Linked DNA regions of Sporocytophaga myxococcoides DSM 11118. The protein of the gene in region 2 interacts with the protein of the main gene of each other region in a pairwise test. Links are inferred from orthologs where the notes say so. Each region holds a gene or a part of one and is shown on either strand. Other genes may lie near its edges. The genes, in order: K350_RS0105325 and recJ.

What was found.
Region 1: the proteins of recJ (region 2) and K350_RS0105325 interact in binary tests that used the Escherichia coli proteins (3 or more experiments, as listed by UniProt). The link is inferred for Sporocytophaga myxococcoides DSM 11118 from one-to-one orthologs.

The regions. Positions count from the first base shown.
Region 1 is NZ_AUFX01000004.1:570,164-586,091, forward strand. Bases 8,061-11,148 are described here. They hold K350_RS0105325 (type IA DNA topoisomerase), read left to right. Parts: upstream 8,061-8,444; coding sequence 8,445-10,853; downstream 10,854-11,148. Other genes in these bases: K350_RS0105315 (hypothetical protein), read right to left, coding at 8,061-8,225; K350_RS32270 (hypothetical protein), read right to left, coding at 11,060-11,148. Outside these bases: K350_RS0105290 (T9SS type A sorting domain-containing protein), read right to left, coding at 1-337; K350_RS27500 (NADPH-dependent FMN reductase), read left to right, coding at 694-1,239; K350_RS30805 (PAS domain-containing protein), read right to left, coding at 1,242-4,946; K350_RS0105305 (DUF2306 domain-containing protein), read left to right, coding at 5,229-5,792; K350_RS0105310 (tetratricopeptide repeat protein), read right to left, coding at 5,785-7,020; more of K350_RS0105315, read right to left, coding at 7,026-8,060; more of K350_RS32270, read right to left, coding at 11,149-11,257; K350_RS33075 (T9SS type A sorting domain-containing protein), read left to right, coding at 11,768-11,968; K350_RS0105340 (hypothetical protein), read right to left, coding at 12,064-12,579; K350_RS0105345 (hypothetical protein), read right to left, coding at 12,705-14,306; K350_RS30810 (sensor histidine kinase), read right to left, coding at 14,484-15,842.
Region 2 is NZ_AUFX01000012.1:120,620-136,386, reverse strand. The notes cover bases 5,063-7,989. They hold recJ (single-stranded-DNA-specific exonuclease RecJ), read left to right. Parts: upstream 5,063-5,637; coding sequence 5,638-7,341; downstream 7,342-7,989. Other genes in these bases: lptB (LPS export ABC transporter ATP-binding protein), read left to right, coding at 7,379-7,989; K350_RS0115880 (DUF2130 domain-containing protein), read left to right, coding at 5,063-5,547. Outside these bases: K350_RS29105 (hypothetical protein), read left to right, coding at 1-254; DNA repair protein RadA, read right to left, coding at 286-1,653; fumC (class II fumarate hydratase), read left to right, coding at 1,822-3,216; K350_RS0115885 (SPOR domain-containing protein), read left to right, coding at 3,288-3,830; more of K350_RS0115880, read left to right, coding at 4,099-5,062; more of lptB, read left to right, coding at 7,990-8,110; K350_RS0115865 (GH3 auxin-responsive promoter family protein), read left to right, coding at 8,114-9,625; K350_RS32390 (DUF6435 family protein), read right to left, coding at 9,622-9,783; K350_RS0115855 (NAD(P)H-dependent flavin oxidoreductase), read left to right, coding at 10,473-11,411; K350_RS0115850 (META domain-containing protein), read right to left, coding at 11,408-12,496; K350_RS0115845 (secondary thiamine-phosphate synthase enzyme YjbQ), read left to right, coding at 12,685-13,107; K350_RS0115840 (class I SAM-dependent rRNA methyltransferase), read right to left, coding at 13,115-14,287; polA (DNA polymerase I), read right to left, coding at 14,372-15,767. UniProt on the Escherichia coli protein: Single-stranded-DNA-specific exonuclease.

The DNA.
Region 1 (15,928 bases), on a different replicon or contig from region 2:
TTCCTTTGATGTCAAATACCTCAATTGAGCTCAATTCTTTTGGAGACATAATGTACAGCTCCGAATTTAATCTGTCAAAAATGTACTTTGGCCCAACAGCATCCAATTTAACCGGATTAGAGCTAACCACTGCGAACTCCGGCTGAAGGACACCTTCAGTTACAATGAAATTCCCTTTTCCAATTGTAGATACTGCAACCTCGCCTACAGAATACTCTAATGAGAAGCCTCCCCCTGTAATGATATTTCCAGCGGAGTTGATTACATACGGAGAAATTGATTGACCATATCCAATGTAAGATATCAATGAGAATACAAGTGCAGGTATAAATTTCATATTACAAATAAATCTTTCCCTAGTGCAAACTAAATTTCAATTAACTGATAGAAAAGCTTTTAAGCTGCAGGGTCAGGAAAATACAGCTTATTGTTAAAAAGAATTAAGTAACTGACAATGATTCAAATATAAAACTTCAAAATTTAAAAAGCAAAATAAAGGGGGCCGTTGTAGTTGCAGAATCAACATATAACAGCGACCAAGAACGAATATAGTTTGGGTATAATGAATGATTTAAGGCAAAAAAAGGGAGGTAATTTTTACAACAAAATTAAATACAATTATAATCCGCTCATTAACTTCTATTCTCAACAGAATAACTAAATTGGCGATCATCTAAATTAAAGCATCAGCGAATGAAAAACTTTTTGGCTATATCCGGAAGCTTAAAATCAACCTCAACAAACACCTCCATACTCAAGTTTATAATAAAGCTGGCAAGCCCAACTGCTAACATTGAATTGTATTCAGGATTAGACGATCTGCCTCATTTCAGTCCTGAAAGAGATTCAGAAAATGCTCCTGAGGCAGTGGAAAACCTTCGCAAAAAGATTAAATATGCAGACGGAGTTATTTTTTGTACTCCTGAATATGCATTCAATCTTCCCGGAGTTCTTAAAAATGCGCTGGATTGGTGTGTCTCTTCAGGTGAATTCAATGAAAAACCAGTATTGGTTTTAAGTGCTTCACCGCTAAATACCGGAGGTGAAAAAGCCCTGTCATCTCTTCAAATGACATTAACAGCATTGGGAACAAAGCAGGTCGCGGCATACAGCATTGCCAATGTAAATTCAAAATTAAACTCCAACAAGGAAATTATTGATTCAGAAACTATAGTCATCCTGGAAGGTTTATTATCAAAACTGGATGAATTTATTGAAAGTTATACCCCTGAATATTAAAATCATTTGAAGAAGATTTTGAAGGTTGTACCCTCTTCAAGCTTACTTTCAAGCTCTATTCTTCCTCCGGAATTGGTGACAATTCTTTTCACAATGTATAGCCCAACACCGGAACCTTCAACATGATCGTGAAGGCGCTTAAACATGGAAAAAACCTTTTCTTTATTGGCATCAGAAATCCCAAGCCCGTTATCTTTTACCGTTAATAGTATTCCACCATCCACTTGTTCCGTTTTAAGGTCAACAACAGGATTTCTTTCTGGATGCCGGTATTTCAGGGCATTACTAATGAGATTGTAAAAAATACTTCTCATGTTTTTTCCCGAAAATTTTATTGAAGAGACTGAAAAATCAAGGTTAAACCTTGCGTGAGTTGCACTTACAAGTTCATTTATAGAAGTTACTACATCTTCGAAAATATTTACAAATTCTACATGGCCTTCATCTTCTTCTGCGCTCTTCTGGGCCCTTGTTATTTCCGTAAGATCATGAATGGTCCTTTTGAATCTGAGAATAGACTTATCCATCATTTCAAAGAGCTGAGCAATCTCTTGCCCTTTACAGTATTTAGGATCAAGCGTATCATTGATAGTATACAACAAGCCTTCAATATTTGAGATAGGAGCTTTAAGATCGTGAGAAGCTGTGTATATGAAATTATCAAGGTCCAGATTTATCTTTAATAATTCTTCGTTTTTTACCCGTAGATTTTCCTCTATAAGCTTACGTTCATTGATATCCGTAAATGTCCCAAACCATTTCTTTATTTCTCCATCGTCTTTCAGAGGCAAAGCTCTGGCGAGGTACCATTCATAGTTGCCATCATGATTTCTGAGTCTGCATTCTATTTCGAACATTTCCCCAGACTTAACGCATTCATTCAGCTTCGAAATACAAGGTCCCTTATCTTTATCGAATACCGCCTTAATCCAGCTCCACTTTTCATCCCTATCGAATTGCAAGCCTGTGTAATTATACCAGTTCTGATTAAAATACTCCACGTAGCCCTCAGTATTAGCTGCCCAGAATAACTGAGGCACAGTCTCTGCAAGAAACCTATACTGTTCTTCACTCGCCCTCATCTCCTTTTCTGCTACTTTTGCAGCTGTTACATCAATCTGAGTAGACCATACTCTGACCAGCTTTCCTTTTTCAATGATTCCAAGCACATTACTTGAATAATATCTAATACTTTCATGTGGGCCCTTCCAGCGTGTCAAAAGGTTTTCAAGCTTATAACCAGAATCAACAAACTTTCTGAAGATCTTAATCACTCTCTCATCGTTTAGGTCAAACAGATCCTTAATATTACTTCCGATAAGCTCTGAAGAGGATGCATAGCCATACATATGGGCCATCCTATCATTGCACTCTGCAACATAGCCGTAATCAAAAATTTTTTGCACTTGTTCCCTCCCAGGGATTGAAATATCAATATCGTTAATAACATGAAGTTCATATCTCCATATACCTTCCTGACTCTGTGCAACAAATGCTTTGTACTTTTCTTCACTTTCAACCAGCTCTGCGGTTCTTTCTTTTACTCTATTTTCAAGTTCGCTATTGATATTCCTGAGTTTACCTTGAGCTTTTTCAAGTTTCTCATATGCAGTTGTCAGTTCTTCATTTTTTACTTTCAATGCCTGTTCTGCTTGCTTCATATTTGTTACATCCAGAACTGTCCCCACAACTCTTCCACTTTCACCATTAACATCTTTATAAATTTTTGCCCTGGAAATAAGATTTTTAAAGCCTTCATTGACATTAATTCTGAAGTCAACATCAATCAACTCATTATTGAGAATAGCTACTTCTATCAGTTTAAATATTTTTTCAGCATCATCAGGTTGTATGACAGCACGAACATCCTCAAGAGTAACGGTACCATCATTTTCCTTTAATCCGAATATTTTAAAAAACTCCTGCGTCCCATGAATGATATTTGTTTTCATATTCCAGTCAAAGCTTCCAACATGGCCTATCTTTTGGGCCTCTACCAGCTGTGCTTCACTATATTTCAACGCATCTTCAGCTTCAACCCTGTCAGTGATATCCTGAGTCACGCCTAAAATCTGATACGGCACTCCATGCTCATCCCTGGCAAAAACAGTATCCTGACTAATGAACCAGCTCCACTTCCCTCTGGAATCCTTCATTCTATAAACAAGCTTTCTTATCTCACCTTCCTTAGCATCAACAAAACCATTGAAGTGTTTGACGATTTTCGGCAGGTCGTCCGGATGCAGAAAAGTAGCCAGTAAATTGGAACCAAGTTCTTTCAACTCATCAGGAGAGTACCCCAATACATCTGCCACAGTTCTATTTGCATAGACATTCCTTTGTTCACGTATATCATAGATATAAAGTATATTTGGGGTCGTTTCAGCAATTTTTTGAATGAAGTTACTATTTTGCTTCAGCGTCTCTTCTGCACTCTTGAGGTCATTAATGTCTGAAGCTGTAAATAGAATCTGTGTAACTTCTCCCTTTTCATTCTTTTTAAATACTATAGATCTTGAATAGTACCACCGCCAGTTTCCCGCCTTATCCTTTATTCTAAATTCTAATATACTTTCTTCATTCTCTTTGAGAGAAGTATACTTTTTATTTCTATTAATAACTGCATTAAGATCATCGGGATGAACTATTTGTCTAATAAGTCCATAACCATTTTTCTTTAAGTCCTCTTCCTCTACAGCCACATTTTCAAAAATATTCTCATTGTAATAAATAAGATCATTCTGAGGCACAGCTATAACAAGAATAATAATAGGGGCGACTTTTGTTATCTGTGATACCAGTTCCTGACTTTGTCTTAGCAACCTTTCAACTTCCTTTATCTGGGTTATATCCTGCGTAATTCCTTTCAACGATTTTACTTTGCCATTTTCCTTTACCGGCACTCCATGCGTTCTGACAATTCTATGCTCTCCATCAGGCCTTGTGATTTCATACTCATGAGTATATGGAATTCCCAACTTAAGAGCGTTATGTATATTCTTTAAAACTCTTTCTGAAGTTTCTTTTGTCATCAAAACACTAATATCATCTGTGGTCATTGTATGCTTATATGGCAACCCAAATATCCTGTATAGCTCCTCTGACCAAACAGTTATCCCGGTCTGGCCATCCATTTCCCAGTTGCCAAGCTCCGCCATTCGTTGTGATTCTTTAAGCCGCTTTTCATTAACCAGGAGCTTTAATTCCGTTTCCTTTAGTGATTTTATAATTCTGTCCGCTTCCTCTTTTTGAATATCAGTATATGCCTCAATTGCTTTTTTTTCTCTTACAGTATAAAAGTCAACTATTTCATTAATAATTTTTAAAGCTAGATCAAGGTCATTTGTATAAGTGGGAAGAAATTTCAAAAGGGCTTTTTTTCTAGCGCCATACTCAATAGCAATATCTGTAGCATTTACTTGTAATCTGGAAAGTTCAAGAAGCTGATCCGACTTCCAATCGGAAATCCCTTTTTCTATGTCTTCATTTCCCTTACCGTCAATCATGTTTTTAAGGAAGACAACAAGGCGTGTTTCTATCACCTTCAGAAACTCTTCATCTGTCAAATGAGTCACCCATTTTAGTAATGGCTGTTCCAACTCTCTCTTACTGATCAATTCCTGCTTGGCAAGATCGGTGAGATGGTTCTGAAATAAAAAATGAGCGTAATCTTTAAGATAATGAATTTCTACACCTGCCTTGTTCATTAAATCAGTCCGGTTGAAAAGATTTATTCATTGAAAAACAGGTAATTTATGATTATGTTTAAAATAGATTAAACATCAAGCTAAGGGAAGATCTGTATAAAAGGCAAGTTTAAATGTGTTCGAATTGTAGTATTTACTTTAACAAATCCATCATTCCTCACTTGGAGGATTGCCTTGAAATTTTCATTTTTACTTCCAGATTTTATTCTTTTGATTAAAGCGACCACAACCAGAATAATTCAGGTAATATTTTCTGCGATAATATTATTTACCGTATGGATAATGTTCAAAATTACCATACCCTATTTTTCTTTCCGCTACGACATTGGTTTTCTACTGACCAAACAAGCTATTTTACACATGGATATCTGGCGGTGGTCATTTTATACACATATCGCTTCAAGTATTTTTGTTTTGCTGTTTGGAGTATTCCAATTTATAAAACCACTGCTTGAATCATTTCCTAAACTCCATAAGCTATTGGGTAAAGCTTATGTATTCATCATATTATTTCTGAGTGCTCCCAGTGGCCTTGTAATGGCATTCTATGCTAATGGAGGCATATATGCAAAAACCTCCTTTATTATTATTTCTTTATTGTGGTGGTTGTTTACTTTTGTCGCCTTTCTCAAAATAAGGAATAGAAAAATAAAAGGGCATATTGACTTCATGATTAGAAGTTATGCCCTTACATTATCTGCAATTACATTGCGTACTTATGTGTTAATTCTGCCTGCTTTTATTCATCTTCATGCAAAAGAAATGTATACACTTGTTGCATGGCTAAGCTGGGTCCCCAATCTTATTATTGCAGAAGTAATTATTTATTATAAAGTATTTAAATAGCCGAATCTGCCGCAACAGGAACTTGCTCAGCAACAGGAATAAGATTACTATCTCCTCCTACAGAATTTTCTATTTTACCATTTGGCCCAATCTTAAAATGGTTCTCTGAAATCATATCGGTTTTTATAACCTCGTTATCAAAATCTTGCTTATCATATGCTTTTCTCCAAGAGCGTTTATAATCCTTTATAGTGAACTTATCTTTTTCAAACTTAAGTGTCTTTAATATTTCACCAGATTGAACCGCTACAACTTTTGAATCAATGATACGTCTGTCTTTTCCATAAGTAGCAAGTCTGAAAGAGATATGTCTCATATCTTTAGGACAAGCAATTTCTGAGGTGTCGATAGAATATACTACTGCCCTTACAGAATCATTAATTCTAAATGTTTTAAGAAGATTGAAATCAAACCAGCTATCTGGCTGGTCGATTTTTTCTTTAAGAAACAATGAATAAAAAGATGATAAATGAACCCTTTCTTCAAAGTCACCATCTGAGCTGTAGGAAAATTTCCGGACTCCTTTCTCATCAATATCAAAGACATCTATAGTGTCTTTAATACTTTCTATGAAATCCTTAAATACTTCTTCGCTATTCTGAAAAGCTTCTATCTCATCATCATTCATAAAGGCCAGCATCATATCTTTGAACTCGTGTGAGTTTTGATCCAGACTGATCCTTGCTTCTTTAAGAAAACGATCTTTAATGTTATCTATATTAATACCATTTTCTCTTCCTTCATAGATAATATATTCATCCAGGTATTTTGTGTCTAAGTAACTTGAAATAAAATAAGAATAAAACACTTCCTCGTCAGGGGCTTCAAAAATGAAATCATTAATGAAGCCCGCAGGTGTTGACAGATATCTTTTCTGACTAATCATTCTCAGCACTTCAGAAGCTTCTTGATACTGCTCCCTCTCCAAAAGGTACATTCCCAATCTTCTATATGAATCAGCCGTCGGAAATAAGGAAATTGCCCTCATATAATAATGAATGGCTTTCTTTTCATTTACATCCCGCATGCTTTCTGCCTTTTCATAAAAGGAATTTGAGATCTCACTGTAATTATCCTTGTATTTATTAATATAACTGAAAACAGAATCTGCATTGAAAATTTCGCTGGCTCTTAGAGACGGAACTTCAATTGTTTCTGTTTCTACATCCTTACCACATGACATTAAAAAAACACTGAGTAAGGAAATTGTATAAATAAAATTTTTCATGATCGTTATTTGGCTTGGCTTGCAAGAATGGTTGAATCGTTATAATTGGCAGGTATCTCATCTACTACGATCTTGCCGTCTTCTGCTATCTTATATTTTGCTTCAGCAACAAGCTCAAAAGATTTAATTTTATTTTTATCAAATGATACTTCATCCACCGGGTATTGCCATTTCCTTTTGAAATCCTTCATTACGATCTTATTCCCTTCTACAGATGCCTCACGCACATTCTCTGTACTGCATTGACATGAAATGAGTTTGCGAGAGATAATCTCTCCCTCTTTATCGTATGTAGCTAAAACGGTATGGACAGGCTGCATGTCTTCTCCATAAAAGCTTTCGGATGTATAGATAAAAGCAGAATAGTTTTCATTTCCACCCATATTGGCAACATAATAAAAGTCATGAGAAACATCTCGACCAAATGATGCATTTTCCATTTCCGGAACAAACTGTACAAAATCATAACTTACAGATTCTTTATAATCTTTCATTTCAACTTCATTAGCTGAAATAAAAAATTTATCCGTTTCCGCAGGGAAAGCTTTTTTAAACAAATCAAAAGAAGAGGCCGCTGCTACAGTTGTGTTTGACAACCTCTGAATCATTTCTTTATATTCATTTGTAGAGGTGATAGAACCGATAAGTGGATCTTTCTTTATTGAATTTGTATCCATTAAGCCCTTTTCAATGACTTCTCTCAGATGAAAAACCACAGACGATACATAAGAATCCTCTGATGTCTGGAAATTGGATTGAAGAACATTATAAACACAAGCAATCTTATAATTTATCTTTGCCTTTGGTTGGAAATTAAGATCTTCCGCAAGGCGAAAGGCTTTGATTGACTCTTCCAACATTTCTTTATCTGCTCGGAAATCCAACAATGCGTTTCCAAGTTCATAATAAGTTTTAGCATCAGGCAATATCAGTATAGATGATTTGAATTGCTTTATAGCAGACGCTAACTCCTTTTTATTCTTATAAGAATCAACACCTTTTAAAAACAGGTCCCTGCTTTTGTCCTTCAATGAATCTAAACCCACTTCTTCAGCATCGAACAATACATCACGAACCACTGAGTAATCGTAAATTTCTGATTTTTTTAATGTAAGCGGTTTAATTTTAAGTTTATACTCTTTTTGTGGGGAGCATGATACCGCTAAAGCGAACAAACATGCTGCGGCAATATTTAACTTTTTCATTTATTTCTGTTAAAAAATATATAGATAAATATACAAAACTTTTTGCTCAAAAATGAATCAATCTAACTGCTGCCGCCCTCCAACATCTTACCAAACAATTGTAATTCAACATTTTCATTTCCACAATGGAAAAACTTGTTAATAACTCAGACATTTTCAATGAAATCCCTTTTCAAATTTTTAGTATCTTTAAAATCCTGAAATTTTAATCTAGCAAAGTTGAAAGTCTGCATAGCCGAAAAACCAAGTGTTGCAAGAGAAATTGCCGATCTTCTGGGAGCTAAAAACAGAAAAGACGGTTATTTTGAAGGTAATGGCTACCAGGTAACCTGGACCATTGGTCACCTTTGCACGCTAAAAGAGCCCCAAGACTATGATGCTCAGTTAAAATGGTGGAACATCCAACATCTTCCCATCCTTCCTCCTAAGTTCGGCATTAAGGGCATTAACAACCCCGGAATTGAGAAACAGCTCAAAACCATAACAAAACTGGTTAATGAAGCTACTGAAGTCATTAATTGCGGTGACGCCGGCCAAGAGGGAGAACTTATCCAGAGATGGGTACTTACAAAAGCCAACTGTACCAAGCCAGTTAAAAGACTCTGGATTTCATCCCTTACGGAAGAGGCTATGAAAGAAGGGTTCAGGAATCTGAAAGACAGTAAAGAATATGATCTGCTTTATGCAGCAGGTAGCTCAAGGGCTATCGGAGACTGGCTACTGGGCATTAATGCCACAAGACTTTATACACTGAAATACGCTCAGGGCAAACAATTGCTCTCTATTGGAAGGGTTCAGACGCCAACATTGGCGCTGATTGTCAACAGATACCTGGAAATAGAAAATTTTAAACCTCAGACTTACTGGGAGTTAAAAACTATATACCGAGATGTTGTTTTCTCCGCAAAAAACGGAAAGTTTAATGTAAAAGAAGACGCAGAGCAGATCCTGCAGGACATACAGAATGAGCTCTTTACCATCATTTCCTTTACCAGGAAAAAAGGTAAGGAAAGTGCTCCCAAACTTTTTGACCTTACATCTCTTCAGGTAGAATGCAATAAGAAATTCGGCTATTCTGCGGATCTTACGCTTAACACCGTTCAGAACCTTTACGAGAAAAAGCTTGTCACCTATCCAAGGGTGGATACAATGTACCTACCTGATGATATTTATCCGAAAATTAAAGGGATACTTTCATCTATGAGTGGGTACGCGGCACTTACTCAGCCTTTGCTGGGAAGTGCTATCAAAAAGTCAAAGAACGTGTTTGATGACAAAAAGGTAACGGACCACCACGCTATTATTCCTACCAACATAAAAGCAGGAAGTCTTGGAGGGTATGAAGGAAATGTCTATGACCTGATTGCAAGACGTTTCATCGCTGCTTTTTATCCTGACTGTCAGGTTTCCAAAACAGAAGTTATCGGTAAGGTTAAGGACACTGAGTTCAAAGCTACAGGAAAACAGATTCTTGAGGAAGGTTGGAGAGCAGTATACAAGGAAGAGAAAAAAGAAGAAGATACAGAGCAGGATGACGATCAGATACTGCCAGAATTTAAAGAAGGCGAGTCTGGCCCTCATAAACCTACGCTTGCAGAAAAGCAAACCAAGCCTCCAAAGCATTATACTGAAGCTACATTGCTAAGAGCAATGGAAACAGCAGGTAAACAGATTGCTGATGAAGAGCTCAGAGAAGCAATGAAGGAAAATGGTATTGGAAGGCCTTCTACAAGAGCCAATATCATTGAGACTTTATTCAAGAGAAACTATATTAAGAAAGAAAAGAAGAATCTTATTCCGACTATTACTGGTGTTCAGCTCATACAAACTATTGATTATGAATTGCTCAAATCTGCTGAACTGACAGGAAAGTGGGAAAAGAAACTTCGTGATATAGAAAAGGGTACTTTTGACGCGCGTGTATTTCTGAGTGAAATGAAGCACATGGTAATGCAGATAGTTCACCATGTGAAAAACTCTAATGCAAGAAAAATTGCAATAGAGGTAAAGTCAGCAGAACCAGAGCAAAAGAAAAAATCTGAAGATAAAGAGCCAAAACCCAAAAGTAAAAAAGCAGAGGCAGGTCAGGATGCAGATGTAAAATTGAGTTGTCCTAAATGCAAAAAGGGACAGATGATGAAAGGTAAAAAAGCGTTTGGTTGTTCTGAATACAAAAACGGCTGCAGCTTTCTTGTTCCATTCGAACTATTTGGCAAGACACTTTCTGATAAGCAACTCCAGTCACTTATCAAATCCGGTAAGACCCCCAATATCAAAGGCCTCAAAAAAGAAAGCGGAGAAGAAACGGAAGGGATTATAAAACTAGATGATCAGTTAAATCCTGTTATTGAGGAAAAACAGGCAGAAGCACTCATTTGTCCGAAATGCAAAAAAGGTGCTATCCTTGAAGGCAAAGCTGCATATGGGTGCGCAGAATGGAAATCAGGATGTAACTTCAGGATTCCACTCTTATTTATGCAGAAAGAGATCAATAAAAATCACCTGAAGGCTCTTATTTCCGGGAAAGAAACGTCTGTCATTAAAGGTTTGACAGATGAATCCGGAGCAAAAACAAACGCAAAACTTAAACTTGGAAGCTCTTTCTCAATTGAAATAAGCCATTCGTAAAGTTCCAGGATCTTTTAAACTTCTAATTCATATTTTTCAATCAAACAAATTTGCTCCAAATAGCGACTTTGATTTTTAATGAAGTTGCCCTAAAAACGGAAAACAATTTTTAAACAGGTCTTCTAAAAGAAGTGAATCTGATAGAATCTTCAGACGCTGCAATCACTGAATGAAGAGTTTTTGTTTTTACTTAATTTTTAACTGATTTATATGAAAAAGTAGCTATTAAACTTTGCACAAATTGAGAATGGTGGTTTTGAAAACTGGGAGACCAATTCTAACGGATATGAAGTACCGACAGCCTGGTCTAGTAATGGCATTTCCGTTACGTCAATTGGTCTTCCTGATAATCGGGCCACTTTGATAAAAGACCTAACATCATATTCAGGTTCATATGCTGTCACTTTAAAAAATTTTACAGAAGAAACGCAAGTTGGGGACTTTATCCAAAGAAATGGTAGCTCTGGGAATCTTTTTTTTTATGAAAATTTGATGAAAAAGAATTCAAACTGCCCGGAATAACAATAAATGAGACGCCTGCAGCTATTACAGGTTATTACAAATTTTCACAAGGCACCCCTCAAGATTCTGAGATTGCTGACACAGCAAGGTTTGAAGTTGTTTTATCGAAATGGAATCCTAAAACGGAAGTATTTGATATACTTGTTCAACGCACATTAACGATACTTAAAACCAAACCAGAATTTACTAAATTTACTATCAACCTTGATTATTCAGGCGAGATAATCCCCGAAAGCCTCTCAATTTTCATTTCAACAGCCAGAGCCTATATTGTTTCAAATGAAACCTCACTAACCATAGATGAACTTTTTTACACAACTGTAACAAGTTTAAGGGCTCCGATTTCCAATTTATTTTCTGGAAAAGCATATCCTAATCCGGCAACAACTGAAATTAACTTTAAAGGCCTTCCGGAAGAGTCTCGTTCAATAATAGTAAAAGACCTTTCAGGAAGAGTTGTAAAGACGCTTAACTTAACATCTGTTAATGCCAATTTAGGAACCTCAGATCTTAATTCAGGAATGTATTTATATACTGTCCTGGGCGGCGAAGAAAACGTCCTTAATATTGGCAAGTTTGATATAAAAAAATAAGCCGGTTAATTTCTTTCTATTCTTCGGCTTACTGAGAATCTTTTGATTCATGCAAGTCGGAGAATAGAAATATTATTTAAAAGTTCAAGCGATTCTTATAAATCGTAAACAATTCCTCCTCTTACAACAGGCATTTTATTAGGTGCGCTTTTATCCTGCAAAACATCATAAAGAACAGAAGCCTGGAACCTAGCCTTATCACTTATTCTGTATTCATAACCTGCACCTACAGGCAGACCTGCAGTCCATACTCTGTTGACGTTTCTAGAGCCATCTGCATTGGCAGAAGATGTCTGAGTATTAAGTGTCTGAAACTCTCCATGTAAAAATGCATTTTCAAGAAAATAGTATTGGGCAAATATTCTCCCACCTCCTGAAAGGATTGTTTCTGTTGAGTTTAAAGGTTTTTTATATGAAAAAATCGGGGAAAGCCCCAAGTTAAGTTTGAGATCTTCTATTTTATAACCTATGATTGGTGCTACATCAAGATATACACCATTATCATAACTCACACTTACATTTCCTCCTGTATTGAACTGTGCTGATGCATTTTTACTCAGAAACAAAGTTGCTGTCAAAGCAGCCATGAGGACAAATTTGTTAAATTTCATTCAAGTGTTTTTATCAAGTTTACAACATTTGAATATTTTTTCCAAAAGTCCGGATTATAGTGCTTATTGATTATATCATATAAAAAGAAAAGGGCCTTACGGCCCTTTAAAATTTTTTACCATTTTTACTTTGCGAGATCGACTCTAATAAGTACGTCCTGCTTCTTTTTCTTATATACCTCAACAACAAAACTATTATCATCTATAGGTAGAATGCGGCTTGTCTGAAATTGATATACTGGCAGTCCCAATACATCTCTTGTGCTTGTTATCGATACTTTGTCAACATTTCCACTTCCATCAGAAACTTTATACGCTGTCAGGAAACCCTCTGCACCATCATTGTAAACTGCAGGAAATCTATCCGGAGTCAGTTCAAGATTTCTTTCATTATCAAGAAAAAGGAAATAATGAGACCCATCAGCAGACATATGCTTATATGACATGCTTCCCCTTCCTGCCGTACCTGTTTGTCTTTTCGGAAGCTTTCTCATCCATTCCAACTGTCCGGATCCATTTATTTTTGTTACAAGCAGATCATTGTAGTGATAGGTATAATAGGTACGCATGGTACCATTGGAATAATAATAAGTATGTGTCTGAATGTAATGTTGCTCACCGATTAAAAGGATTCCGCCATTATCATCAACAAATAACTCCCTTAATTCAAGTTCTTCAAATTCAGCCTTGTCTTTCTCTTCTTTTTTCTCGTTTCTTCTCTGAGCCCTTTCGCTGACGTACATATTTAATACTTCCAATGGAATTTCATAGTTTCTTGAATCTATTAAGTCTCCTTCTTTAGTAAGCTTGAAAGTAAAGATACCATCGACAGCATTCCGGTTATCTACATTGTTATAAAAGCCCGCACAGATCATATAAGAATCTGATACTTCAAAGAGATTTACTTTATTGATAAATTTATTTCCCAGTGTTACAGGAGTAATTACAATTTTATTAGCCCTTCCGGACATTCTTAACAGTTCAATATGATAATTTGCATTATTCTCATTTCTCTTTTTATCATCTGTAGTTTCATCATTATAAACTGTCGTGAGTATATAAGCATTACCCTGGCTATCTACTGAATAGTCAAGATTATTCATTTTCTTTTCAGTATAAGGCATAGTAACTTCTTCATTCCAGACAGGCTCGAGATTTTTGCCAAATACATGCATTCCAATTATATCATAACTTTTATTGTCATTTTTGATCTGCGGTTTCAGCCTATAGTGAATAAGCATTCTGTCATCGTTTCTTGAAAACTGAAAATCAAACTTATTTACAACGCTGAAATTGTACCAACCTTTCGAAATTAAATCTCCCGAGACTTTTCCGTGAACCTGAACCAATATATTCTCTCCAGGTTTCAGAGTTCCTTTATCAAAATCTATTTCTCTGTAGCAGAGTTGTTCCATCTCTGCCTGCCTGTCCCAGAGAGAATAAAAGATAAAATATCTGTCATTGTACTCGATTACATGTTCAAGATTGAAGCCTTCAGGCAAATCTCTGGCTACACTTATTTTCTCAAAAGCAAGCTTTTCGGAATTAAGCTTTTGAATAATAACCTCTCTTTTTTTAATCTTAACAGTGAGTATCTCAGGCCCTTTGTTAAAATAATATTTGTATTGAGCATCAATTACGCCATAAGGCTGACCTACGGTAATCTTAACCTGCGCTTGTGCTATAAAAGACAGGATAAGAAAAAAAAGAATGAATCTGAATTGCATAGATTGAAAATCAATAATTATCTGTGAATGGATGAATAGAAATTGTGCCGAATGTGACTAATAATAAACGCATCAGGATTAAAATCATATGTAAAGGTAAAGCAGAAAAATTACCTTTAATTATTGATTTAAAAAATTCATAAAATAATGGCTCTTAAAAAAGCGGGTAAATACTTGTTACTCAAATTTTTTCAGGCTGAAGCTAAAAACACTTCCTTTGCCAATTATACTTTTAATCTCCAGGCGTCCTCCGTTTTTCTCAATAAAATCTTTACAAATAAGTAAGCCAAGACCTGTTCCTTCTTCCTTTGCAGTTCCTTTTGTAGAGGTTCGTGTTTCAATTCTTAGAATCTGATCTATCATTTCTCTGGACATTCCCACGCCTGTATCTTTTACACTTAACAAAACTTCTTTAGAGAAACTTTCAGAAGTAAGACTGATCACCCCACCTTCTCTTGTAAATTTAATTGAATTAGAAATCAGATTTCGGAAAATCGTCTCCAACATGTTCTTATCAGCAAACGCAATAGTGCCTTTTTCAATTTTATTATTAAGTATAATATTCTTTCGTTGCGCAGTATGTTCCATAATTTCGCATATGTTATTTGCAACTGATGAGATGTCGCAGTATTCTTTGTTTATAACAACTTTGTTCATCTGAGAAAGGGACCACTCCAGTAAGTTGGCTAATAGCTCACTCGCTCGGGAAGAGGCCAGGCTTAGCATATCTATTACTTCATCAGCTTCTTTCCACGACTTCTTATCTTTGGCTTCTGATAAAATCTGTGTAAGCCCTTTGATTGAATTAAGCGGAGAACGGAGGTCGTGACTGATAATTGAAAAAAATTTATTCTTATTTTCATTTAGCACTGTAAGATTTCTTTCAATCTTTCTTCTCCTTTGTATGTCCTTATTAATAGCAAAAATGCCGATAAAGCCCATCAATATGGAAATTACTCCTGCAACAATAATAATCCTGTCAGTGTCCTTTAAATTCTTGTAAGCGGTATTTTTTCTGGAATTTAGAATAACCTTTTCTTCATCCTTCATTTTCTTTTTTATAAACCTGATTGCCACAAACTTCTCATTGACGTTTTTCAGCAGTGTTTTGTGCAAGTCCAATTGTTCTGCTGATTGCTTATAGTTAATTATATTCTCCAGAAGTCGCTCTTTATCTTCCACCAAATCGCTAAATTCGTCAAACCTCCTTCTTTGCAGACCAATATCGGGAATAAGCAGATCCAGCTCCTCCAGTTCCTTTTCCACGAAGTCGCTGTTTTGTCGAAATTTTAATATGATAGTTGAATCTCCTTGAAAAAGGAATCCTTTCACATCATTTTCAGTTTCCCGGCATTTTATTTCAATAGCATCCAGATGTCCGATCACTTCATAAGTATGCTCAACTAAAGAAAAGTTATTCGTCAGATTTTTTGATGACCTGTAATACATTACAAGAATTACAATAATTAATCCTATTGAGAGTGCAAAACCCGTAAAAAGTCTGGGAGAATATTCTGATTTAAATGGAGAAACCATCTTCTAATTAATTTCCACTATCCAACTAATAATTCACAATTAAAACTAAAGTTCAAACAAAAAAATATAGCATTTAATCTTTACAA
Region 2 (15,767 bases):
ATTATAATATATTCAATCCGGCAATAAGAAGCCCTGAGGAATATTTGCTATTTTTATTCTACAAGTATTATAAGGCCGGAGTCAGGGCTAAAGTTATGGCAGTACAATGGATAAGAGAAAAAGATAGCGAAAACAAAGTACAGATAGAATTACAAATGCAAACTTATATAAAACTAATGCATGAGTATTTTAATCAATTGCAAAAGGACTTCAATACAACCTATCCTCAAACTTCTCTGTCTACAATTCTTTGAAAAAAAGAAAAGTTTAACTTCATCAAACTTGCTAATTCATTAAAGAATCAAACACCTCATCGAGTCTGGCAGCAGCATGAATATTAACTTTGAATTTAGCAGTATCCAGACCTTTCTTATTATATTTTGAAATAAAAATATCTTTAAACCCAAGCTTCTCCGCTTCTGAAATTCTTTGTTCTATTCTGTTAACTGCTCTTATTTCACCACCCAGACCGACTTCACCGGCAAAGCAAACTGTCTGTGGAATTGCAAGATCTTTGAAGGATGAAATGATAGATGCACAAACTGATAAATCTATTGCAGGGTCTTCAATCTTAAGCCCACCTGCAATGTTCAGAAACACATCCTGAGCGCCGAGTCTCAACCCTCCTCTTTTCTCCAGCACAGCCAGTAACATGTTTAGTCTTTTCGCATCAAACCCGGTAGAGCTCCGTTGCGGCGTTCCGTAGGTTGCTGGGCTTACAAGAGATTGTACCTCTATAAGCAAAGGACGATTACCTTCTAAGGTTGCTCCAATAGTTATACCGCTCAAAACCTCATCTCTCTGAGATAACAAGATCTGTGAAGGATTAGAGACCTCCTTTAGCCCGGCACCAGACATTTCATATATACCCAACTCAGAAGTAGATCCGAAACGGTTTTTGGTTGTACGCATGATCCTGTAAGCCATATGGCGATCACCTTCAAACTGAAGAACAGTATCAACCATATGTTCCAGAATCTTAGGTCCGGCTATTGTTCCTTCTTTCGTAATATGACCTATGAGGAAAACAGGAGTACCGGATTCTTTGGCAAATTTCAGCAACTCAGCAGTACATTCTCTAACTTGAGAAATGCTTCCTGCACTTGAATCAATAAAAGAAGAGTGTAGAGTCTGAATTGAATCAACTACCAAAACATCTGGTTCCAGAATCTCAATCTGTTTAAAGATGTTCTGAGTAGATGTTTCTGTAAGTACATAACAGTTATTGGATTTTATGCCCAATCTCTCGGCACGCATTTTAGTCTGCTGCTCGCTTTCCTCACCCGAAACATACAATACCTTATGCTCAACAAGACTTAACGCTATTTGAAGCATGAGGGTGGATTTTCCTATACCTGGTTCACCACCGATCAAAACCAAAGAGCCTGGGACAATACCTCCTCCCAATACTCTGTTTAGTTCGCCATCATTGGTATAGATGCGCTCTTCCTGATCGTAAGCAACTTCATTGATGGGCTTGGGTTTATTAGCAACTTTTGTAGAAGAAGAGGACTTCCAGGACTGCTTTTCCTCTTTCTGAATAAGCTCTTCCACATAGGTATTCCATTCTCCGCAGGAAGGACATTTACCCACCCATTTAGCAGACTGCGCACCACAGCTCTGACAAAAAAACGAGGATTTTACTTTGGCCATAATATTATTATTCAAAGATACCACTTATTCATCACAGGACCATATTGTGGAAAAATTTGGAAAAATTCCAAATCCGACATTAAATATTGCTATATCGCGCTAGAGGTCTTTTGATATTTTTGTAATATTGTTCACTATACAGTAACTAATAAAAAACTAAAATATTCTATGAGCTTCAGGATTGAAAAAGACACCATGGGGCCGGTACAAGTTCCGGCAGACAAATATTGGGGAGCACAAACACAAAGATCAAAAGAAAACTTCACCATCGGCGGGCACCTTATGCCTACTGAAGTGATCAGAGCATTTGCTATTTTGAAGAAAGCTGCCGCACAAACCAATCTTGAGCTTGGCGTCCTTTCTGCTGACAAAGCTGAGATAATCAGCAAAGTATGTGAAGAAATTCTGGATGGTAAACTTGACGATCAGTTTCCTTTAGTGGTATGGCAGACAGGTTCAGGAACCCAGTCTAACATGAATGTGAACGAAGTAATCGGAAACAGAGCTCACGTTCTTCTTGGTGGTAAACTTGAAGACGAAAAGAAAAAAATTCATCCGAACGATGATGTAAATAAATCTCAGTCATCTAACGATACCTTCCCGACTGCAATGTCAATTGCAGCATACAAACTGATCGTTGAAGAAACAATTCCTAAGGTAAAGTCTCTTAGAGATACGCTTGATGCCAAAGCAAAGTCTTTTGCAGATGTTGTAAAAATCGGTCGTACGCACTTGATGGATGCTACTCCCCTTACACTTGGAAATGAATTTTCAGGTTATGTAGCTCAGTTGGATCATGGTATTAAAACCCTGCAATCTACCCTGGATCACCTTTCCGAGCTTGCACTTGGAGGAACAGCAGTTGGAACCGGGCTAAATACGCCAAAAGGATATTCTGAACTTGTAGCAAAGAAAATTTCACAACTGGCAGGGCATCCTTTTAAAACTGCTCCAAACAAATTTGAAGCATTAGCAGCTCACGACGCAGCAGTGGGAACTTCAGGGGCGCTGAAAAAACTTGCAGTAAGCTTAATGAAAATCGGAAATGATATCAGATTGCTTGCTTCCGGACCAAGATGCGGGATTGGAGAACTAATAATTCCTGAAAATGAGCCAGGTTCATCAATTATGCCAGGAAAGGTTAATCCTACTCAGTCTGAAGCACTTACAATGGTTTGCGCACAAGTTATAGGAAATGACGCTGCAATTTCTGTCGGTGGAATGCAAGGACATTTCGAACTAAATGTTTTCAAGCCCGTAATAATCTTCAATTTGCTAATGTCTGCAAAACTAATCGGAGATGCTGCCGATAGTTTCAATAAAAATTGCGCAGTCGGTATTGAGCCAAACTTACCATTCATCAATAAAAATCTTGAAAATTCGTTGATGCTGGTAACCGCTCTTAATACACATATCGGCTATGAAAACGCAGCTAAAATTGCCAAAAAAGCTCATAAAGAAAACAAAACTTTAAGAGAGGCAGCTATAGAGCTACAACTATTGACTGACGAGCAATTTACTAGTTGGGTTAACGCAAAAGACATGATAGGAAGCCTTAAATAATATTTTAGGGTTTCCTGTCGGCAATTATAAAAACAGGATACTCTAAAAACATTATTTAAATAGCTACTATCATGAAAAAGAGCGCTCATGTGTTCGGATTGTTAATGTTTCTGGCAGTTTCTGCCGGATTTGCCCAATCTGATAAGGAAACTGAAAAAGAATGGGCTAAAAAACTGAAATCTCTTACTCCGATGGAGTATAAGAAGCTTATTGAAGAAAAAGATGCTTTATCAGCTCAAGCTTCCCAATCAGCCAGTTTAAAATCTGAGGTGGATGCCAAAAATGCAGAAATAGAGCAACTTAAAAAAAGTCTTCAATCAGGAGGAGCTGGCAGTGTTAAATCCAAAACCGTACCTGGCGTTACTTTTAAAGTGCAGGTAGGCTCTTTCAGAAACAAAGACCTGTCAAAATATTTTGACAATAATCCAAACTTCAGTGGCGAAGTAGATAGTGATGGCATAAAGAAGTACACATTGGGCAATTTTGCTGACTATTGGGAGGCAAATACATTTAAAAAAGCACTCAGGGACATGGGTGTAAAAGATGCCTGGATCGTCGCTTATAAAAATGGCGAAAGAGTACCGATTAAAGATGTGCTTGAAGGTGTATTATAATACCTCATTTAATAAGTAATTAAATATTTAAAAAGGCTGATTCGAAAGAGTCAGCCTTTTTTATGCAATAGGATATTTTTTTAATTATCCGATTCTTTATTTTTTAATTCCTTCATAATTTTCCACGAAATTTTTTAAAATCTCCTATTGAATTGCTCTTTCAAAACTAATGATTATTGAGTCATTTCATCTTTTTAACTTTAAGCTTTCTGCTTTTCGCCTTCAGCCACATATTTCTTATCTTTAACAATACTTCAAGAACTTTCTAGTGGAAAATAAAATTACCTGCCCCAAATGCGCTCATCATTTCAATGTAGAAGAAGCGCTTGCCAGCCATATAGAGGAAAAATTAAAACAGGATTTTGAGAAAATCCAGAAACAGAAAGAAGCTGAACTCGCTGAAAAAGAAAACAAACTCCGTGCTTATCAGGCCAAACTGATTAAAGAACGGGAAGATCAGGAATCTCAGATGAAAAAAACACTGATTCTGGAAAAGCAGAAAATTGAGGAACAGCTCAAAGGCAAAGTGAAAGAAGATTTTGAAATGCAGCTCAAAACAATGCAGGAAGAAATTGAGGAACGCAAAAAGGAAAACCGCGAGCTGAAAACGAAGGAGCTTGATCTTTTGAAAAAAGAAAAAGAACTGAAGGAGAAAAGTGATGAACTTGAACTGGAGCTGGAAAAAAAACTTCTGAACAAAACCAAAGAAATGGAAGATCAGCTCAAAAGCAAAGTCAAAGAGGACTTTGAGCTTCAACTAAAAAATTTACAGGAAGAAGTTGATGAGCGGAAAAAAGAAAACCGCGAGCTTAAAACTAAAGAGCTTGAGCTTCTAAAAAAAGAAAAGGAGCTGAATGATAAAAAGGAAGAACTTGAGCTGGAAATGGAGAAAAGGTTTCTCAATAAGGCCAAGGATATGGAGGACGACATTCGCAAACGAATGGACGAAAACAATCAACTGAAGATCAAAGAAAAGGACATGCAGCTGGATTCTTTGAGGAAACAGATTGATGAGATGAAAAGAAAAGCAGAACAAGGCTCTATGCAGTTGCAAGGTGAAGCCCAGGAAGTTGTACTTGAAGGAATGCTCAGAGAAGTTTTCCCATTTGACCTGGTAGAAGAAGTAGGAAAAGGGGTAAGAGGAGCCGATGTGATTCACACTGTAAGGAACTCTTCCGGAAAAGATTGCGGAAAAATCATCTATGAAAGCAAGCGTACCAAGGCTTTCAGCGAAGGTTGGATTGAAAAACTGAAAGGAGATCTTCGGGGGCAAAAAGCTGACCTTGCTGTCCTTGTAACTGAAACCATGCCTAAAGACATGGAAAAGTTTGGTCTTCGCGATGGTGTTTGGGTTTGCTCTTTCAATGAAGTGAAAGGTGTTGCCATGATTCTCAGAGATACCCTTATTAAATTGACTGAAGTAAAATTATCACAGGAAAACAAGGGGGATAAAATGCAAATGCTGTATGACTATCTGACCGGTAACGAATTCCGGCAGCAGATGGAAGCAATTGTTGAAGGCTTTTCTTCCATGCAGGAAGCTCTAGCAAAAGAAAAACTTGTCACCCAAAAACTCTGGAAAGAACGTGAAAAACAACTGGAAAAAGTCCTTCACAATACAGTAGATATGTATGGGTCAATTAAAGGAATAGCGGGCAAAGCCGTTGGAGATATCAAATATCTTGAGACTCCTGACTTGCTGGAAGAAGGCGAATAATGCCTTTTCAGGTAATAAACCCGGAATATTTGCCTGATAACGTCCCCTTTTTATAAAAAAGTCGCTATTTTTTTATATTTTGTATGCTTTATGGAAAAGCGTTGGGTATTTAAACATGTTCCTCCGGCTCAAAACATTGAGTCTTTATCACAGGCGATTAATATCAACGCTTCTCTCTCTTCTCTACTGATTCAAAGAGGGATCAATACATTTGAAGAAGCCAGAGATTTTTTCAGACCTTCATTAGAAAATTTACATGATCCATATCTTATGAAAGATATGGATAAAGCTGTTTCCAGGCTGTGTGAGGCCATGGACAATGAAGAAAAAATCCTTATATACGGAGACTATGATGTCGATGGTACTACTTCTGTCACACTGGTTTACGGCTTTCTAAGCAACTATTACGAAAACCTCGAATTTTATATTCCCGACAGATACAAAGAAGGTTATGGCATTTCAAAAACCGGTATCGATTGGGCTCAGGAAAATGGCTTTTCTCTTATTATCAGTCTTGACTGCGGCATCAAGTCATCAAATGAAATAGCTTATGCTACAGAGCAAGGAATAGATTTCATAGTATGTGATCACCACAAGCCCGGCGATATTATCCCTATCGCCTGTGCTGTCCTTGACCCCAAAAGATCAGACTGCGATTATCCATATAAAGAACTTTCTGGTTGTGGCGTTGGCTTTAAATTGATGCAGGCATTGTGTATTGACCTTGGTCTGGAAGAAGAAGTACTCTTTAGCTTTCTTGACTTAGTTGCTGTAAGTATAGCTTCAGATATAGTGCCTATTACCGGTGAAAACAGGATATTAACCTACCATGGTTTGAAGGTGTTAAATGAGTCGCCTCGTCCCGGAATGAAAGCGCTCATTGACATATCAGGCGTATCAAAAGAACTTACGATCAATAATATTGTCTTCGGGGTTGGTCCCAGAATAAATGCTGCAGGAAGAATTGCACATGCCAAACATGCAGTTCACCTGCTTATTGCCAAAGACCAGGATGAAGCAGATCTACTGGCTGAAAAGATAAACGAAAAGAATAAAGTAAGAAAGGATTTTGACCTGAACATCACTGACGAAGCTATTCGAATGATTCAGGACAAAGTGGCTTTGGATTCAAAATCAACTGTCCTTTTCAAAAACGACTGGCATAAAGGGGTTATAGGGATTGTGGCTTCCCGATGCATTGAGAAGTATTACAGACCTACTATTATTCTTACTGAAAACAATGGCATGGCTACAGGCTCTGCAAGATCTGTAGACGGATTTGATGTATATGAAGCAATAGCAAAGTGCTCTGATCTGCTTGAACAGTTTGGAGGACATACTTATGCCGCCGGACTTACTATGAAGCTTGAAAATATCAAAGCTTTCCAGGAAAAATTCGAGCAGGTTGTTTCTTGCGATATTCGGCAAGAGGATTTAATACCCAAATTGGATATTGATCTTAAAATTGAATTGTCACAGATTAATCAGAAGTTTTATAACATTCTGAAGCAATTAGCTCCATTCGGGCCAGGAAACATGGATCCCGTATTTCTTTCTGAGAATGTCAGAGATGATGGTTCCGCAAGATTGTTGAAAGACCAGCACCTGAAATTGAGAATTTCCCAGGATGGCTTTAATCCCATTGAGGCGATCGGATTTAATATGGTAGAACCATTTAAAAGAATTTCAAAAGGAGAGCCATTTAATATTTGTTACCATATTTATGAAAATGAATTTAATGGTAAAAAAACTTTGCAATTATTCATAAAGGATATAAAATTTGTCAATAATTAAAAGAGGGTCTTCCTTTTATTTTGTTATATAATCAGAGATGATACTCAGAGCGGAACATTTAATTAAGAGATATAAAGCCAGAACCGTAGTTAACAACGTTTCGGTAGAAGTTAAACAAGGGGAAATCGTAGGACTGCTGGGACCGAATGGAGCCGGAAAAACTACTTCATTCTATATGATAGTGGGCCTCATAAAACCCAATGAAGGAAAAATTTTTCTGGAGGATGAAGAAATAACCAAACTCCCTATGTACCAGAGGGCAAAAAGAGGAGTAGGTTACTTAGCACAGGAAGCTTCAGTTTTCAGAACACTTACAGTGGAAGAAAACATTATGGCAGTTCTGGAAATGACTAAACTTTCCAAAGCAGACCAAAAGCAAAAACTTCAGGAACTTCTTGATGAATTCAGCTTAAACCATGTGAGAAAAAATATAGGCATGGTGCTTTCAGGAGGAGAAAGAAGAAGGACAGAAATAGCCCGAGCTCTTGCCGTAGATCCGAAGTTTGTGTTATTGGATGAGCCGTTTGCTGGTGTAGACCCAATTGCGGTTGAAGAGATACAATCAATTGTTGCTAAACTAAAGAATAAAAATATCGGTATTCTTATTACTGACCACAATGTAAACGAAACACTTTCCATTACGGACAGGGCTTACCTTTTATTTGAAGGAAAGATTCTAAAATCAGGTACTGCAGAAGAACTTGCGGCGGATGAGCAGGTTAGAAGAGTTTATCTTGGAAAACATTTCGAATTGAAAAGAAAGATCTAACGGATGATTCTGAATCTTATAATGAAGAATATTCTCAAGAGGCGTATAGGCCATATTGAGCGTTTTATGAAAAATCCTCATGAGATTCAGGAACAATTATTTTTTGACCTTGTCCAAAAAGGAAAAAATACGGAGTGGGGAAAAAAGTATGGCTATAATTCCATTAAGTCTGCTGAAGCATTTAAAAACTCTGTACCAGTATCACCCTATGAATCTTTGTTTCCATACATAGATCGTATGATGCAGGGCCAGCAGAATATTCTTTGGCCCACTAAAATCTCCTGGTTCTCGAAATCATCCGGGACCACTAATGCAAAAAGTAAATTTATACCAGTTTCCAAAGAGGCGTTGTATCATTGTCACTATAAAGGTGGGAAAGACCTGCTCTGCCTTTTCTTTAATAATAACCCCCACAGCAAGTTATTCAATGGGAAAAACCTTGCAATAGGCGGCTCCTATTATAAAAACCCGAAGTGGAAAGATTCATTTTATGGTGATGTTTCTGCTGTAATCATGGCCAATCTGCCTATGTGGGCTCAGTACTCAAGAACACCTGATCTCACTATTGCTTTGATGGATGAGTGGGAACAGAAAATTGAGAAAATGGCCAAAGCCACACTAAGTGAAAATGTAACCTGTATCAGCGGTGTTCCTACCTGGACCATCGTTCTATTAAACAGGATACTCGAACTTACAGGCAAAAAGAACATGCTTGAAGTATGGCCGAACTTTGAGGTTTTCTATCATGGTGCAGTGGCATTCTCTCCTTATAGGGAAATATTCAAAAACTTCTTTCCAGCTCCCTCTGTGGATTACATGGAAACCTATACTGCCTCGGAAGGATTCTTCGGAATTCAAGACCAGAAAGGATCAGACGAACTGCTTCTGATGCTGGATTATGGCATTTATTATGAATTCATTGATATCGATCACCAGGATGATGAATTCCCAAAAAGCTATTCCCTGCACGAAGTTGAGCTTGATAAGAGCTATGCTATGGTAATTTCTACCAATGCAGGTTTGTGGAGATACAAAATTGGAGATACAGTAAAATTTACTTCCCTTTCACCTTATCGCATCAGAATAACCGGAAGGACCAAGCATTTTATAAACGCCTTTGGTGAAGAACTAATGGTCGAAAATGCAGAAACGGCTGTTTCCAAAGCAGGCATGAAAACCAGCTCTATTGTGAGTAACTTTACTGCTGCCCCTGTATTCTTCGAAGGGAATAAAAATGGAAGACATGAATGGGTTATAGAATTTTCTCAGTCACCAAAGGACCTGCATCAATTTTCCCAAATATTAGACGAAGAGCTTAAAGTCGTAAATTCTGACTATGAAGCAAAACGATATAAAGATATTGCCCTTCAGCAACCGATTATTCATTCAGTACCACAAGGGACTTTTTACAAGTGGATGAAGCAGAGAGGTAAGCTGGGCGGTCAGAATAAAGTGCCCAGACTCTCCAACTCTCGTGAATTTGTAGAGGATATTTTAAAGAATTTAAACCTCTAACTGTAAATTACATCGCTCATAAGCTTGTCAGCCATGGCATTTAATGCCAGCGATCTTTTTATATCTCCATTCTTACGGGCTTCAAGCGCGTCAAGCCTGAGTTTTGTATAGTATTTTCTCAGCTTTTGTTGTTGAAAATATTTAATGAGATTCCACATACCTAAAACTACTTTAGAGTACAACCTCAAACCAAAATAAATTGTTAATGGATATGAACTCCCAGTAGAATAAACAATTAAGAAAATTGTAGTCACAGAGCATGAAATAGTTAATTTCTCATTTTTAGGGGGAATTTTAAAGCTTCTCCTGAAAGAGAAGGATTCAGAAGGTGATCTTTAATAGGAATTAAAAAATATACTTAAGATCAAAATCTTCTACCTTAATTCAGAAGAATTATTCCAACAACTTAAAAATTGTACAATTTCAATATGGCAACAAAAAATTTTACAAGCGGAAAAATGACTTTTACCAAGTTTTAGAAAATTTGCAGGGGCCCTTTACCTACTGAACAGCAACATATTACATAATTATAAATCTTATATTTTTTCAATTTTTCGAGCCAAGTTTTTCCACAAAGTTATTCTTTTATCCACAGAGCGAAAATGTTCACTCGAATTCAACTGACAATCAATGACTTTAAAGCATTCATCGACCTATATCCAGTGTTGATAACCTTAACATTTTTTTTCATGCCTGCAAACAAAAGTCTTTTTAAAATTTTATCTATACACGCATGTATTTTATATTTCTTGAAAATGGTCAAAATCAATGCTATACATAAACCTGACAATTAGTATATTAGTAAAGAAAATATATTGTATTTTTCCAATCAAATAATTTATTACCCATGAATAGAGTCAATCAATTATTCGAAATTGAATATCCGATTATACAAGCGGGAATGGTTTGGTGCAGCGGCTGGAAGCTGGCTTCAGCAGTTAGTAATGCTGGTGGCCTCGGCTTGATAGGAGCAGGCTCTATGTATCCAGAGGTTTTAAAAGAACATTTGGTCAAATGCAAACAAGCTACTAGCCACCCTTTTGGAGTGAATGTCCCCCTCCTTTATCCGGATATAGATAAAATTATTAAAATCATTATTGAAGAAGAAATTAAAATTGTTTTCACTTCTGCTGGCAACCCCTCTACATGGACCAAAATTTTGAAGGAGAATGGTATTAAGGTCGTTCATGTGGTATCAAGTGTCAAATTTGCCAAAAAATCTGAAGATGCGGGAGTAGATGCGGTTGTAGCCGAAGGTTTTGAAGCAGGAGGTCACAATGGCCGGGAAGAAACAACTACTTTTTGTCTGGTACCAATGGTTAAAGAAGCGGTAAAAATTCCTGTTATAGCAGCGGGTGGTATAGCGACAGGCAGAGGAATGTTGGCGGCTATGGCTTTAGGTGCAGATGGAGTGCAAATAGGAAGTCGGTTCGCAATTAGTGAAGAATCTTCTGCACATATCAATTTTAAAAACAGAGTTACAAATTCTGCAGAGGGTGAAACAGTGTTGACTCTTAAATCTGTGACCCCGGTGAGATTGCTTAAAAATAAATTTTATGAGGAAGTAAAACAAGCTGAAGAAAAAGGAGCTGATCCGATATCATTAAAAAATTTACTTGCAAAAGGCAGAGCTAAGAAAGGGATATTTGAAGGGGACCTCAATGATGGAGAACTTGAAATAGGTCAGGTTTCTGCACAAATCAAAGACATTAAACCGGCAAGTCAGATTTTAAAAGAAATCTGGGAAGATTACCTAAGTCACAAAAAACAACTGTGTGCCCTTTAATCAACTTTTGAAAAATCCAGGACATTCTTTTCGTCGGATAAAGTAAGCTTAAGTCCGTCGAATTTATATTTAAAATTTTTCCGGGAAAGAGCTGACAGAAGATCCTGTTCGAAGGAATAAGCATTACAAAGCATTTTGGTTGAAGCAATAGATCCGATCGCCAGAATGCTTTTGCTCTGGATAAAACTTCCACTAATAGCATTGCAACCAGCATTTCCAAAAATTTTTCCTTCTCTGATATTAAATTCAAGGTAAGGAATACCTTTATCAAAATTTGTTGCGTCAATTTCTTTACCATTAAATGATCTTAGAGCCCATATATCGTGAAGGCGCCAATCTCCCAAAAAACTCCCGCACCCGGTAAATCTTGAGACACCTTTGTTTCTTAAGCCCTCGGCAGATATTAAAACTTTATAAGGAATTGATTCTCCTGAAATGCTATCTATACAAATATCCTTCGTGAGCTCAATTGATAGAAAAGATCCGGGAGCAGAACTAGTGAATTTCCAAATGTTGCGATCAGGGTCAATTTTATCATTAAGTGCAGCCCTTATAACTTCCCCTTCAGGGAATTGAAATACAGCTTCTTTTTCAAAATCGATCGTAAGCTTCCACTTTTCATCCAGGTCCGTAATAAAATCAATCCCTCCCTTACGCATTTTTTCACTCTCTTCAAGTTTGACTTCAGCATTAGATCTGTATAAAATATATTGATTTCGAACTGAAGATCCTTTCTCATTAAGCAGGCCAAGCTCATTTCTTTTAAATAGAAACTTTGCTTTGCTTCCATCCATCTTATTCAAGCTAAGAACGCTATCATTGATCATTTGCCAGGTGCCTTCCAAAATTTCCGAATTGCCTTTTCCATTAACCTTCACAGACTCCTCCCTGAATAACCCCGATCTTTGAATAGTTAGCTTATAGGCCAGAACATCGCAATCAGGGCATGGCCAACTCCCGCTCCAGAGACCATATAGCTCTGCATTGGGAACCCATGGATTAGTACCGTTCTGGTTTAAATGATTTTGTTGACATCCAAGGAAAAACAACAGAACCGCGAAAATATAAGGCAAGAGCCATTTCATCAGTGTAGTAAACAAGCAGAAGGACTTTTTGTTAAAAGTGTTTAAACATCATTTACGAGATTCCGATAAAAAAATACTTTTATTTTCGTCCAACGAAATCAAAATTCCGTTAAACATACGCTTTGAAAATTTTAGGATTTAAAGGCGTTTTTCAGACAGCAAGAGGTTATATTCATCCCAAAAACATTATGAAATGTATTCAAAAGACTTTTGTTCTGCCTGCATTTAAAAGGGGATTTCATCTGATCACTAATAAAATTGAATCTGAAGTTCCTGAATTGAAAAACGTTTCTGCAGGATTGGCTCATGTCTTTATTCACCATACCTCAGCAAGTCTTACCATTAATGAAAATGCTGATCCGACAGTTAGGCAAGACTTTGAAAGTCATTTCAACAAAATGGTACCTGAGAATGTGCCTTACTATAAGCATACTTTGGAAGGACCCGATGATATGCCAGCTCATATTAAGGCATCGTTAATGGGCAGCTCAATAAGCATTCCTGTCACTCGAGGAAGTTTTAATCTGGGAACATGGCAGGGAATTTATTTATGCGAACATCGTAATCATGCATCAGGCAGGGAAATTACCGTAACGATCTTTGGGGAGTAGTTACAAACTACTCCACCCACAAAGCAAGGCCTTTCAGATATTCACCTTCCGGATGATAAAGATTAACAGGATGATCTGCTGGCTGGTGCAACTGAAAAAGAATTCTCACATTTCTTCCCGAATCAGCAGCAGCACCAAAAATGATTTTTTGAAACAAGTCTTTAGTTATATGCTGTGAACATGAGTAAGTGAAAAGCATTCCTCCCTTTTTAATCTTCCTGAATGCACGCATGTTTATGTCTTTATAACCCCTGGCAGCCCTGTCAACTGCTGCAGCGGATTTAGCAAATGCGGGAGGATCCAGAATGATGAGATCATAATAGTTCTCCGGCATTTCTTTCAAAAATTCGAAACAATCCTTTGCTATGGATTTATGCGAAGCCGTGGGGAAGTTCAGCAAAACATTGTCTTGAGCACCTTTCACTGCATCTGATGAGATATCCAGAGAATGCACTTCCTCTGCTCCTCCTGCTTGAGCATATACAGAGAATCCTCCTGTATAACTAAAAGCGTTGAGAACTATTTTATTAGAGGAAAAACGTTTTACTAATTCACGATTATCGCGCTGATCAAGGAAAAAGCCTGTCTTCTGGCCTTCTACAACATCTATCAAAAACTTAAGTCCATTTTCCAATACTTCAAAGGGGCCTTTATCTTCTCCGGCAATCCAAACACCTTCAGACTTGACATCAAGATTCTTCTTTGAACTCCCGCTTGATCTGAGGTAAATAGATGAATATCCTAACTTTTTGAATATATCAAAGAATAGCTCCTTCCTTTGTTCTATCCCAGTAATGCTTATTTGCAAAACCAAAGTATCTTTATAAACATCCGCAATAAGTCCTGGTAAAAAATCTCCTTCCGCATGAAGTAGTCTGTAAGCATTCGTTGAGCTAAAATCAATAATTGATTTTCTTAACTGAAGCGCTCTTTCAATTTTGCCTGACCAATATGCTTCATCAAATTTATCTTTGCTTTTGTCCCACTCAAACAACCTACATACAATCTGGCTCTCTGAAGAATAAAATCCATAGGCAAGAAACCTATTATCAGCATCTACAACTTCAACAATATCTCCATCTTTTGCATTTGCCTTAGCCACTGCACCAGAGAAGACCCAAGGATGTTTGTTTAATACAGCCTTTTCCTTCTTTGGTTTTAACTTTACTATTCTGTTCATCTTTTGAAAAATCCTCCTGATATCAATACAGGAAGACTTTGTGGTTATAATTCTTATTAAAATTTAAAATCAAGGAGCGTTCTATCAATGCGCTTCAAGCCAATTTTCTCCGACGCCTATACCAATCTCCATAGGAACAGACATAGGAAGAGCAGTTTTCATAAACTCTTCGACCTTCAACTTCAATACATCCACCTCTGACCTATGAGCATCAAAAACAAGTTCATCGTGTACCTGCATAATCATTCGTGACTTCAGGTTTTCTTGCTTCATCCAATTATGAATATTGATCATTGCTACTTTTATCATATCAGCGGCACTTCCCTGAATAGGCGCGTTAATGGCGTTCCTTTCAGCATAACCTCTCTGGGTGATATTTCTGGAATTGATATCTCTTAAATATCTTCTCCTTCCCAGGATTGTTTCTACATACTCATGCTCACGTGCTTTGTTGATAACCTCATCCATATAAGACTTAATGGCCGGAAACTCATTAAAATATGCATCTATGATATCCGCAGCTTCTTTTCTAGGAATATCAAGCCTTTGAGAAAGGCCGAAGGCTGAAATACCGTAGATGATACCAAAGTTTACCATCTTGGCATTTCTTCTCATATCAGATGTTACCTGATCTAAATTAACCTTATAGACCTTACTTGCAGTAGTTGTATGAATGTCAATTCCCTTTTGAAAAGCCTCGATCATATTCTTTTCCTTACTGAATTCAGCCATTATTCTAAGTTCTATTTGAGAATAATCTGCCGATAAAATCAGGTGGTCACTGTCTCTGGCAACAAAAGCTTTCCTGATTTCTTTTCCCCTATCAGTACGAATAGGAATGTTTTGCAAATTGGGATTTGTGCTGCTCAGTCTTCCCGTAGCCGCCACTGCCTGATTGTAACAAGTATGAACCCTTCCATCGACTTTACTGATAAGAAGTGGTAAGGTATCCACATAGGTAGACTTCAGTTTTTGAAGCTCTCTGTAATCAAGGATTTCCTGAGCAATAAGATGTTCTGGAGCAAGTTTGGAAAGAACCTCTTCTCCTGTTGCATATTGTCCGGTCTTAGTCTTCTTAGCCTTAGGATCAATTTTCAGTCTTTCAAATAATACCTCTCCCAATTGTTTTGGAGAAGCAATATTAAACTCACATCCCGCACGGTTAAAAATACTTTTTTCAATATCAAGGAGTTCCATATCCAGTTGCTTTGAAAACTCTTTCAGAGCATCCGGATTGATCTTTACTCCGGCGCTCTCTACGTCTGCAAGTACTGTTACCAAGGGGATTTCGACTTCGCCGAAGAGTTTTTCCGTTTTCTGCTCTTTAAGAATAGGCTGAAGTATATGTTTCAGCTGGAAGGTAATATCAGCATCCTCTGCTGCATATTCAGCAATATCTTTTAGCGGAACATCTTTCATATTCTTCTGCCTTACACCCTTCTTTCCAATCAGGGTTTCAATAGAAACAGGAGAATAATTA